One region of the Clostridioides sp. ZZV15-6383 genome, then DNA from elsewhere that is predicted to be linked to it. Evidence: riboswitches for the same ligand, from Rfam matches in the RefSeq annotation. Region 1 holds a riboswitch; the other holds the start of a gene.
What was found. A riboswitch is a leader RNA that binds a small molecule or an ion and turns the genes downstream of it on or off. The one in region 1 is predicted to bind glycine.
Positions count from the first base shown of each region.

Region 1 (4,447 bases):
TAGTTGATGGTAAATTAAGACCTTCTTCAGATACTCCAACTCATCTAGTTTTATATAAAGAATTTGAAGAGTTAGGGGGAATCGTACATACACATTCAAGTTGGGCCACAATATGGGCTCAAATAGGGAAATCTATACCAGCATGTGGTACTACTCATGCAGATTATTTTTATGGAAGTATACCATGTACCAGAAAAATGACTAAAGAAGAAATTTGCAGTGAATACGAAAAAGAAACTGGAAATGTAATTGTTGAAGAATTTATGGGAAAAAACCCAATTCATTGTCCAGGAATAATTGTGAATGACCATGGACCTTTTACATGGGGAAAAAGTGCAAATGAGGCTGTCCATAATGCAGTAGTTTTAGAAGAAGTTGCAAAGATGGCCTATTATACAGAGTTAATGAGTCCTGATAATATTATGGAGAAGGTACTTATGAATAAGCATTTTTCAAGAAAGCATGGAAAAAATGCATACTATGGTCAAAAATAATTACTTGGAGGTGAATTATGCTAGAGTCTTTAAAGGTCAAAATTGTGGAAATAGCAATTAAAGCAGAACATTATGGTTTATGTAAAGAAAAAGCTGGCAATTTTAGTATTAGAGATAAAGATACTGGATATATACTTATAACACCCTCAGGTATAGGAAGAGAAGAATTAAAAGTTGAGCATATTTGTGTTTTAGATTTAGATGGAAATATAATAGAGGTTCAGAAAGGCATTAAACCAAGTAGTGAGGTGTTGATGCATATTGAAATATATAAAATAAGGGAAAATGTAAATGCTATATCACATACTCATTCTTTATATGCAACAACATTTTCAGTAGCAAAGAAACCAATTATACCAATTGTATATGAATCAGTTAACTATGGTGGTTATGTAGATATTGCTCCATATGAAAGACCAGGAACTTTAAAATTAGCTAAAAGTGTTTCAAAATTATTGTTAGATACAGATGCATGTTTACTAGAAAGGCATGGTCTAACAACTGTAGGTGATGATTTAGATGAGGCATTATTAAAATCAAGATATGTAGAAGAGGTAGCAGAAATATATTATCGGTCTTTAGTGTTAAATCAGTTTAAAGAGCTTGAAGTAGTAGATGTTGATGAATTTAACTCATGGAAATACCCAGAAGAAATAAAATTTTAATCTAAGCAATTTTTATTGAAGTGATTAATTAAAATATATGTACTATTTATGTCAATTACTATCTTATCTTATATTAATTACTATATTTTTTAAAAAGAATATAGAATTCCAAAGTCATATAAAATTGACTTGGAATTCTATACTTTTTATTTATGCATTTTTCTTTATCTGATTTTCTGGAGAATTTATATGTTCAAAATATTTTTTAGTTTCAGAGACTATTATAGGAGATAGTGCAAGTAAAGCTATCAGGTTAGGTATTGCCATAAGTCCATTTACGATATCAGCAATTATCCAAACAACTTCTAATTTTAAGAATGCACCTAATAACACCATAGCTACAAATACAGTTCTATACCCATTCATACCTCTTACACCAAATAGGAATTCAAAACATCTTTCTCCATAATAACTCCATCCTAAAATTGTAGTAAATGCAAATAATGTTAAACTAACTGTAAGTAATATTGGTCCAAATGTAGGAATTGCTCCATTAAAAGCTGCTTGTGTCATAACAGCTCCATTTAGGTCTGAACACCATACTCCTGAAATAACAAGAGAGAATCCAGTAAGAGTACAGATTATAATAGTGTCTATAAAAGTACCTGTCATAGATATAAGACCTTGTTCTGCTGGCCATTCAGTTTTAGCAGCTGCTGCAGCTATTGGAGCACTACCTAGACCAGATTCATTTGAAAATACACCACGAGCTATACCATTTCTAATTGCTAGCGACATAGTTGCTCCTAGAAAACCACCAGTAGCAGCAGTAGGTGTAAATGCACTTTTGATTATTAGCATAAAAGTTTCAGGAATTTTATTCCAAAAAGATAGTAAAATGATTCCACAGATTACGATATATATAACCGCCATAAAAGGTACTATCTTAGTAGCTACATTAGATATACTTTTAAGACCTCCAAATACAACTAAAGCTACAAATACTGCTAATACAACACCTGTGATTCTAGGGTCTACTCCAAAACTATTATTTATAGCATCTGTTATTGAATTTACTTGAGTAAAAGTACCTATTCCTAAAAGTGCAACTAATATACCACTTATAGCGAAAAATATTGCAAGAGGTCTCCATTTTTCCCCCATACCATTTACTATGTAGTACATTGGTCCACCAGACACTTGACCATTTTTATCTTTAGTTCTGTATTTTATTGCAAGAACACCTTCTGAATACTTAGTAGCCATTCCAAAGAAAGCTGCTATCCACATCCAAAAAAGTGCACCAGGTCCACCAGCTTTAATAGCTGTAGCAACACCAACAATATTACCAGTACCAACTGTAGCAGCTAGTGCAGTACATAAAGCTGCAAAACTTGAAACATCACCACTACCTTTGTTTTCAGCAGAGAATATTAACTTAAGAGCTCTTGGAAGTTTAATTATTTGTATAACTCCAAGTTTAACAGTAAGTAGTATACCAGTACCAACTAGCAATACTAGTAGGGGTGGTCCCCAAATAAAAGCATCAACTTTGTTTAAAACATCAATTAGATTCATAAAAACACTCCCTCATTTTTTTGCTTTACATAATCAATAGAATTTTTAATGAAGTAATTGACAGGAAATAAGTATAATTTATTAATAATTTCTAGTGTAATAAAAAAAGCTAAATCTAAAAAAGATTCAGCTCTGGATATACACTAATTAGCAACCAAAATAAAAGTATTAATAAATACTAGTTTTGGTAGATAATCCCTGTCCTTTTGCCTGAGAGATTGAGCATAAAAGCCTTGCCCCTTCGGCGCCCATAATGGGTCTCTCCAGAGTTCCGTAAATTTTACAGTCCTACTTTTAAAAGTACCTGAGAGTGTTACTCCTTCGGTGTGCTGTATAGCAACTCTTCTATAAAATCTTAACCGGATATTGATTTGTCATAGCTTATTGTATTAATAATATTAATATAAGTTTTTATGTTTTGTCAACTGAAAATTTAAAAAACAAAGAAAAAATATAAAAATGTATGCCTATTTACGAATTATAAACTTATAAATATAAGTAATATACGTGAAAATGGATTCTATAATAGGTATACAAATTAGAAATAAGATAAGTTTTAAATAAAAAAATAAGAAAGTTTTAAATAATTAATTAGATATGATTAAATTATGGTAATATTATAGTTACGATATTAAGAAAAGTTCTATTTATTTAGATTTTAATCGTAATATGAGATTAAGCATAGAGAAAGGAAGTATTTTTAGATGGGAAAAGTATTAGTACTGGCAGAAAAGCCTTCTGTTGGAAGAGATATAGCAAAAGTTTTAGGGTCAAAAAATGAAAAAAACGGATATATAGAGGGTTCAAAGTATGTGGTAACTTGGGCATTAGGTCATTTAGTTACACTTGCTGACCCTGAAAGTTATGGAGAAAGATATAAATCATGGAGCTTAGAAGACTTGCCAATACTTCCTAAGCACCTGAAGACTGTTGTAATAAAAAAGAGTGGAAAACAGTTTAATACAGTCAAAACTCAAATGAATAGAAATGATATAGATGAAATAGTTATAGCAACAGATGCAGGTCGTGAAGGAGAACTTGTAGCAAGGTGGATAATAGAAAAATCACAAGTAAAAAAACCTCTAAAGCGCCTTTGGATTTCTTCAAGTACAGACAAAGCAATAAAAGAAGGATTTGCGAAATTAAAAGCTGGAAAAGAATATGAAAATTTATACTATTCAGCAATAGCACGAGCAGAAGCTGATTGGATTATTGGAATAAATGCAACTAGAGCTTTGACAACAAAGTACAATGCACAACTTTCTTGTGGAAGAGTTCAAACTCCTACTCTTGCAATGTTGCTTAAGAGAGAAGAGGAAATAAGAAATTTCAAACCTAAAGAGTATTATGGATTGGAATTAATCGCTACAAAGGGAAGTTCAGATATAAAGTTTATTTGGAATGATAAGAATAGTGGCTCCTCAACATTTAGTAAGGAAAAGATAGAGAGCATATTGGAAAAAATAAAAAATTTAGACATAAAAATATCTGAAGTAAGTAAGTCATATAAGAAAAAATATTCACCTGCACTCTATGATTTAACAGAGTTACAAAGAGATGCAAATAAAATGTTTGGATTTTCAGCAAAAGAAACATTATCTATAATGCAAAAACTATATGAGTATCATAAAGTACTTACTTATCCTAGAACTGATTCTAGATACCTAACTTCAGATATTGTTGGAACATTGAAAGATAGAATAAAAGCTGTAAATGTTAGCGATTATTCAAAAATTTGTAATAAATTATTAAAAAGTAATATTACAGCTA
Region 1 is NZ_JAGWCV010000059.1:2,661-7,107, reverse strand. Features, by position in the region: gene araD (L-ribulose-5-phosphate 4-epimerase) at 1-494, shown strand, start outside; gene KGF42_RS16220 (class II aldolase/adducin family protein) at 512-1,159, shown strand; gene KGF42_RS16215 (alanine/glycine:cation symporter family protein) at 1,310-2,677, opposite strand; glycine riboswitch at 2,866-2,954, opposite strand; gene KGF42_RS16210 (DNA topoisomerase III) at 3,382-4,447, shown strand, end outside.

Region 2 (4,447 bases), on a different contig from region 1:
GCATTTGAGTTTTTCTCAAAATTATATCATTTTACAACTTATCTTAAAGATATTTTTATATTCTGTTTTTATGTTTCAAATATTTATTTCATTAATAAAAAATATTTATTGTAAAAAAATTATTTTATCTAAAATTATTTTTTTAACAAACTTAGACATAAAAACACTTTTCTTTTATCTTCAGACTAAAATAAATTTTTTCTTTTGATGTTAATACTTTATCAATATATTAAAGATATTTTTTAATCATTTCTTCTATATTAGAAACTGTAGCATCATCCTTAGTAACTTCGTCTACTTTTTCCCCATCTTTGTATATAGCCATAGTTGGAAGACCTAATACTTTTTGTTTTATAGCTAATCTTCTAGCTTTTGTTGTATCCATCTTACAGAATTTTATCTTATCTCCATAAGTCTCAGCTAATTTATGAACATCTGGCATTAAAGCTTTACAAGGCTCACAACCTTCACTCCAAAAATCAACAAATACAAAACCTTCTGCATTTAAAACTTCTTCTTCAAATGTAGCCTTATCTAAATCTAACATTTTCTTATTCCCCCTTGAAATTTTTATTTTATTTTAAATATTATTTATTGAATTTAATTTACAGACTCTAGTTTCCAAATTTTTCGTCAATATATTTCTCAGCTACTATAGATGCAATTGCTCCATCATTAGTTGCTGTTACAACCTGTCTTAGAGTTTTAGATCTGCAATCTCCTGCTGCAAATACTCCTGGTATATTAGTTTTCATATCTTCATCAGTTATTATATAACCTTTTTCATCCATATCAACTTTGCCTTTGAATAAATCAGTTTGAGCATCTAATCCAACGAAAACAAATACTCCCATTGTTCCATCTTCTTCATCTGCAAAGTATTCATGAGTTTCTCCAGTAACTTTGTTTTTGAATACAACTGACTCTAATATTCCATCACCTTTGATTTCTTCTATTACTGTATCTAATAAAAATTCTATCTTTGGATTAGCTTTTGCTTTTTCTTCAACACTTTTAGCACATCTAAATCCTTGTCTTCTATGTACAATTGTTACTTTTCTAGCAAATTTAGTTAAATACATCGCTTCTTCTAATGCACTATCTCCTCCGCCTACAACAAATACTTCAAAATCTTCAAAGAAATCTGCATCACAAGTTGCACAGTATGAAACCCCTTTACCAGTAAGTTCTTTTTCTCCAGGACAACCAATTTTTCTTGGAGTTGCTCCTGTTCCTATTATTACTGCTTTTGCTCTATATTCTGCTTTTTCCCCTTTTAAAACTTTTATATCTCCATCTAGTTCAGTATCTACAATGTTGTCTCTTAGCATCTCTGCTCCAAACTCTTTACATTGTTCAACCATTCTAGCTATTAAACTTGGACCTGTTGCATTTGGAACTGACCCTGGATAATTTGCAATCTCATGTGTTATTACAATTTGTCCACCAGTCTTGTCTTTTTCTAGGATTAGAGTTTTCAACTTTGCTCTTGCTCCATAAAGACCTGCTGCAAGCCCTGCTGGTCCTGAACCAATTATTACTAAGTCATACACATTTTCCATTTTGACTTATCCTCCCCAATTAAATTTCTCATTTTATTTAATATTAAATTAGATTTAATATTTAGGCTACTTTAACAACTTTTTAACAAACTTATTTATTCATACTGCATTCTTTGTATTGTATTATAGAATATATCATAATCAATTACTCTAAAGTCATCTTGAACACTTTCTGTCCATTTTGGAGTCTTTTTATTATTCTGAAATTTACTTGCAGTGATGATTGCTTCTTCAATTAAGGTCAAAGAGTTTATATCCAAACGATTTCCTTTCTTTAGTATAACAGTTCTGTAAGGTGTTTCATTTGGTTTTACACTCCCATAGAGTGGATGAGATAAAAGTTCATACCCTTCATGTATCAAATCTCTACTTGCTTCTAAGATACCAATATAAGTTGTATCTTTAAACAAAACTTCTCTGTCTTGAACTTCTTCTTTTACTTTTGGATTATTTGTAATTATTATCATTTTTTACTCTCTTTCAAACTTTTATTTATTACTTGATAAATAAAAAACAGGAAAAACAAATCTCCCAATTTGCCTTCCCTGTTAAAATCATTTTCAGAGCCCCGTCCAAGTACAGTCATCTTTACCTGAGAATTTCATCTAATCTTTTGGGTAAATAAGATTAAATTTGTCCCTTCGGTCGCTTTTTTATAAAGCAGTCTCCCATACTCTTCAGCCGGATTATTATTTTTTCAGAAAATTGAAAATTAAGCAATTTATCCTTGTGTTTTTTATAAATAGCTTTTTTCTATCTCTGTTGACTTAAGTATATAAACATTCTATAAAATTTGCAATAGTTTTTTTATATGTATTTTGTATACATTTTCACTTTTTTTTCCAAGTGTTGATATTACATATTTCCTGTATTTTCTTTTTTTTTAAAGTTCAAACCTTTTTTGGTTTATTTTATCAAATTGGTTAAAAATAAGACTATTTTTAAAACAAATATTTATTTTTTATGTATTTTTTAATTTTTTACATTTATACAATAAAATTCTCATAATTTTTTATAATTTGCTGTCATTTACTTCATCAAACCAGGATTTAACATCACCTATAATAGATTTAATACAGTCATCATCAAATGGAGAATACAAATTTCCCATACTCACAATGTCTAAAAATGATTTTGTTCCTCCAACTTTACAGATATTTATATAATCTTGCCATCCTGCATCCCTATCTTGAATCATTTTTTTCCAAAATTGTAATGCACAAATTTGAGCTAGTACATAATCTATGTAATAAAACGGATTTTTAAATATATGACCTTGCTTAAACCACCAACAACCTCTCTCTAAAAAAGAATTATCATCATACTTTCTATGAGGTAAGTATTTTTTCTCTAAAAATTTCCAAATTTCTTTTCTTTTTGACTTATCCATATTAGGATTTTTATAAACATAATGTTGAAATTCATCAACAATTACTCCATAAGGTATAAATTTAATTGCAGATGATAGATGAGTGAATTTATATTTATCTGTATCTTCTTTAAAAAATAAATCCATCCATGGCCATGTTATAAATTCCATACTCATTGAATGGATTTCACAACTGTCAAGTGTTGGAAAATTAATTTCCGGCATATCAATCCATCTAGACATATACAACTGAAATGCATGTCCTGCTTCATGTGTTAATACATCTATATCATCAGCTGTTTGATTAAAGTTAGAAAAAATAAATGGTGACTTGTAATCTGGTATATAGGTGCAATACCCTCCAGCTCCTTTTCCTTTCTTTGTTTCTAAATCCATAAGTTCATTTTCTAACATAAAATTAAAAAATTCATCTGTTTCTTCTGACAACTCAGAATACATTGTTTTACCATTTTGAACTATGTATTTTGAATCTCCCTTTAAACTTGCATTTCCTGTTAAAAATTCCACGCCTTCATCTATGTAACTTAAATACTCTAGACCAATCCTTTTAGCTTGTTTTTCATAAAGTTCATTGGCCATTGGAACAACATATTTTAATACTTGTTTTCTAACATTTTTTATCATATCTTCTCTGTAGTCACTTCTCATCATTCTAATGTATCCAAGCTCTACAAAATCTTCAAAACCTAGTTTTTTAGATATCTTATCTCTAACTTTAACCAATTTATCAAATATATCATCAAATTTAGACTCATTTTCTTCAAAGAAATTATAATACGCTTTATTTGCTAGTTCTCTCGTTTTTCTACACTTAGAATACATGAATTTCCCCATACCAGATAAATTTCTTATTTTCCCATCAAACATTATCTCAGCTGATGCTAAAAGTCTGGTATACTCTGAGCACAATTTATTTTCTTCCTGCATTTCACTTATTACTTCTTTAGAAAAACTTTTTAAAGAATAGTCTACTATTGTGAAAAATTGTTCTCCAAACTCTTTTGTCAAATCATATTTAAAATTTGAATTTACTATTGCATTATAAAAATGTGAATTTAATTCTTCATATAAAGGCATATATTCATCCCAATAATTTTTTTCTTCTTGGTAGAATTTATCAAGTGTATCTATACTGTATCTTATTGATGCTATGTTTGACAACGTTTCTATTTTATTTCTCAATGAATTAATCTTATGTATATTTTTTTTCTGCTCTTTATAGTCATTAGAGTTATTTATATCTTCTACACATCCCAAAAACTCTTTTTTTATACTGTCATAATTGGGTCTTTCATACTTAAACTCTGAAAATTTCATTTAAAACACTCCTTTACAACTTTATTTTATTATATTTATAGATATAGCTTTACATATCCTATGTAACACAGTTTTATAAATTATTATATATATATTAAATATTCTTTATATTGTAACCCTGTTGAATAATAACATATGATTAATGGAATTACAATATTTTATAATATAAAACTAATTA
Region 2 is NZ_JAGWCV010000033.1:30,006-34,452, reverse strand. Features, by position in the region: gene trxA (thioredoxin TrxA) at 230-547, opposite strand; gene trxB (thioredoxin-disulfide reductase) at 615-1,562, opposite strand; gene KGF42_RS12600 (GrdX family protein) at 1,658-2,029, opposite strand; glycine riboswitch at 2,132-2,243, opposite strand; gene KGF42_RS12595 (M3 family oligoendopeptidase) at 2,575-4,269, opposite strand.
Region 2: it holds a riboswitch for glycine, as region 1 does, so the genes downstream of both, KGF42_RS12600 (GrdX family protein) here and KGF42_RS16215 (alanine/glycine:cation symporter family protein) in region 1, are expected to answer to the same signal.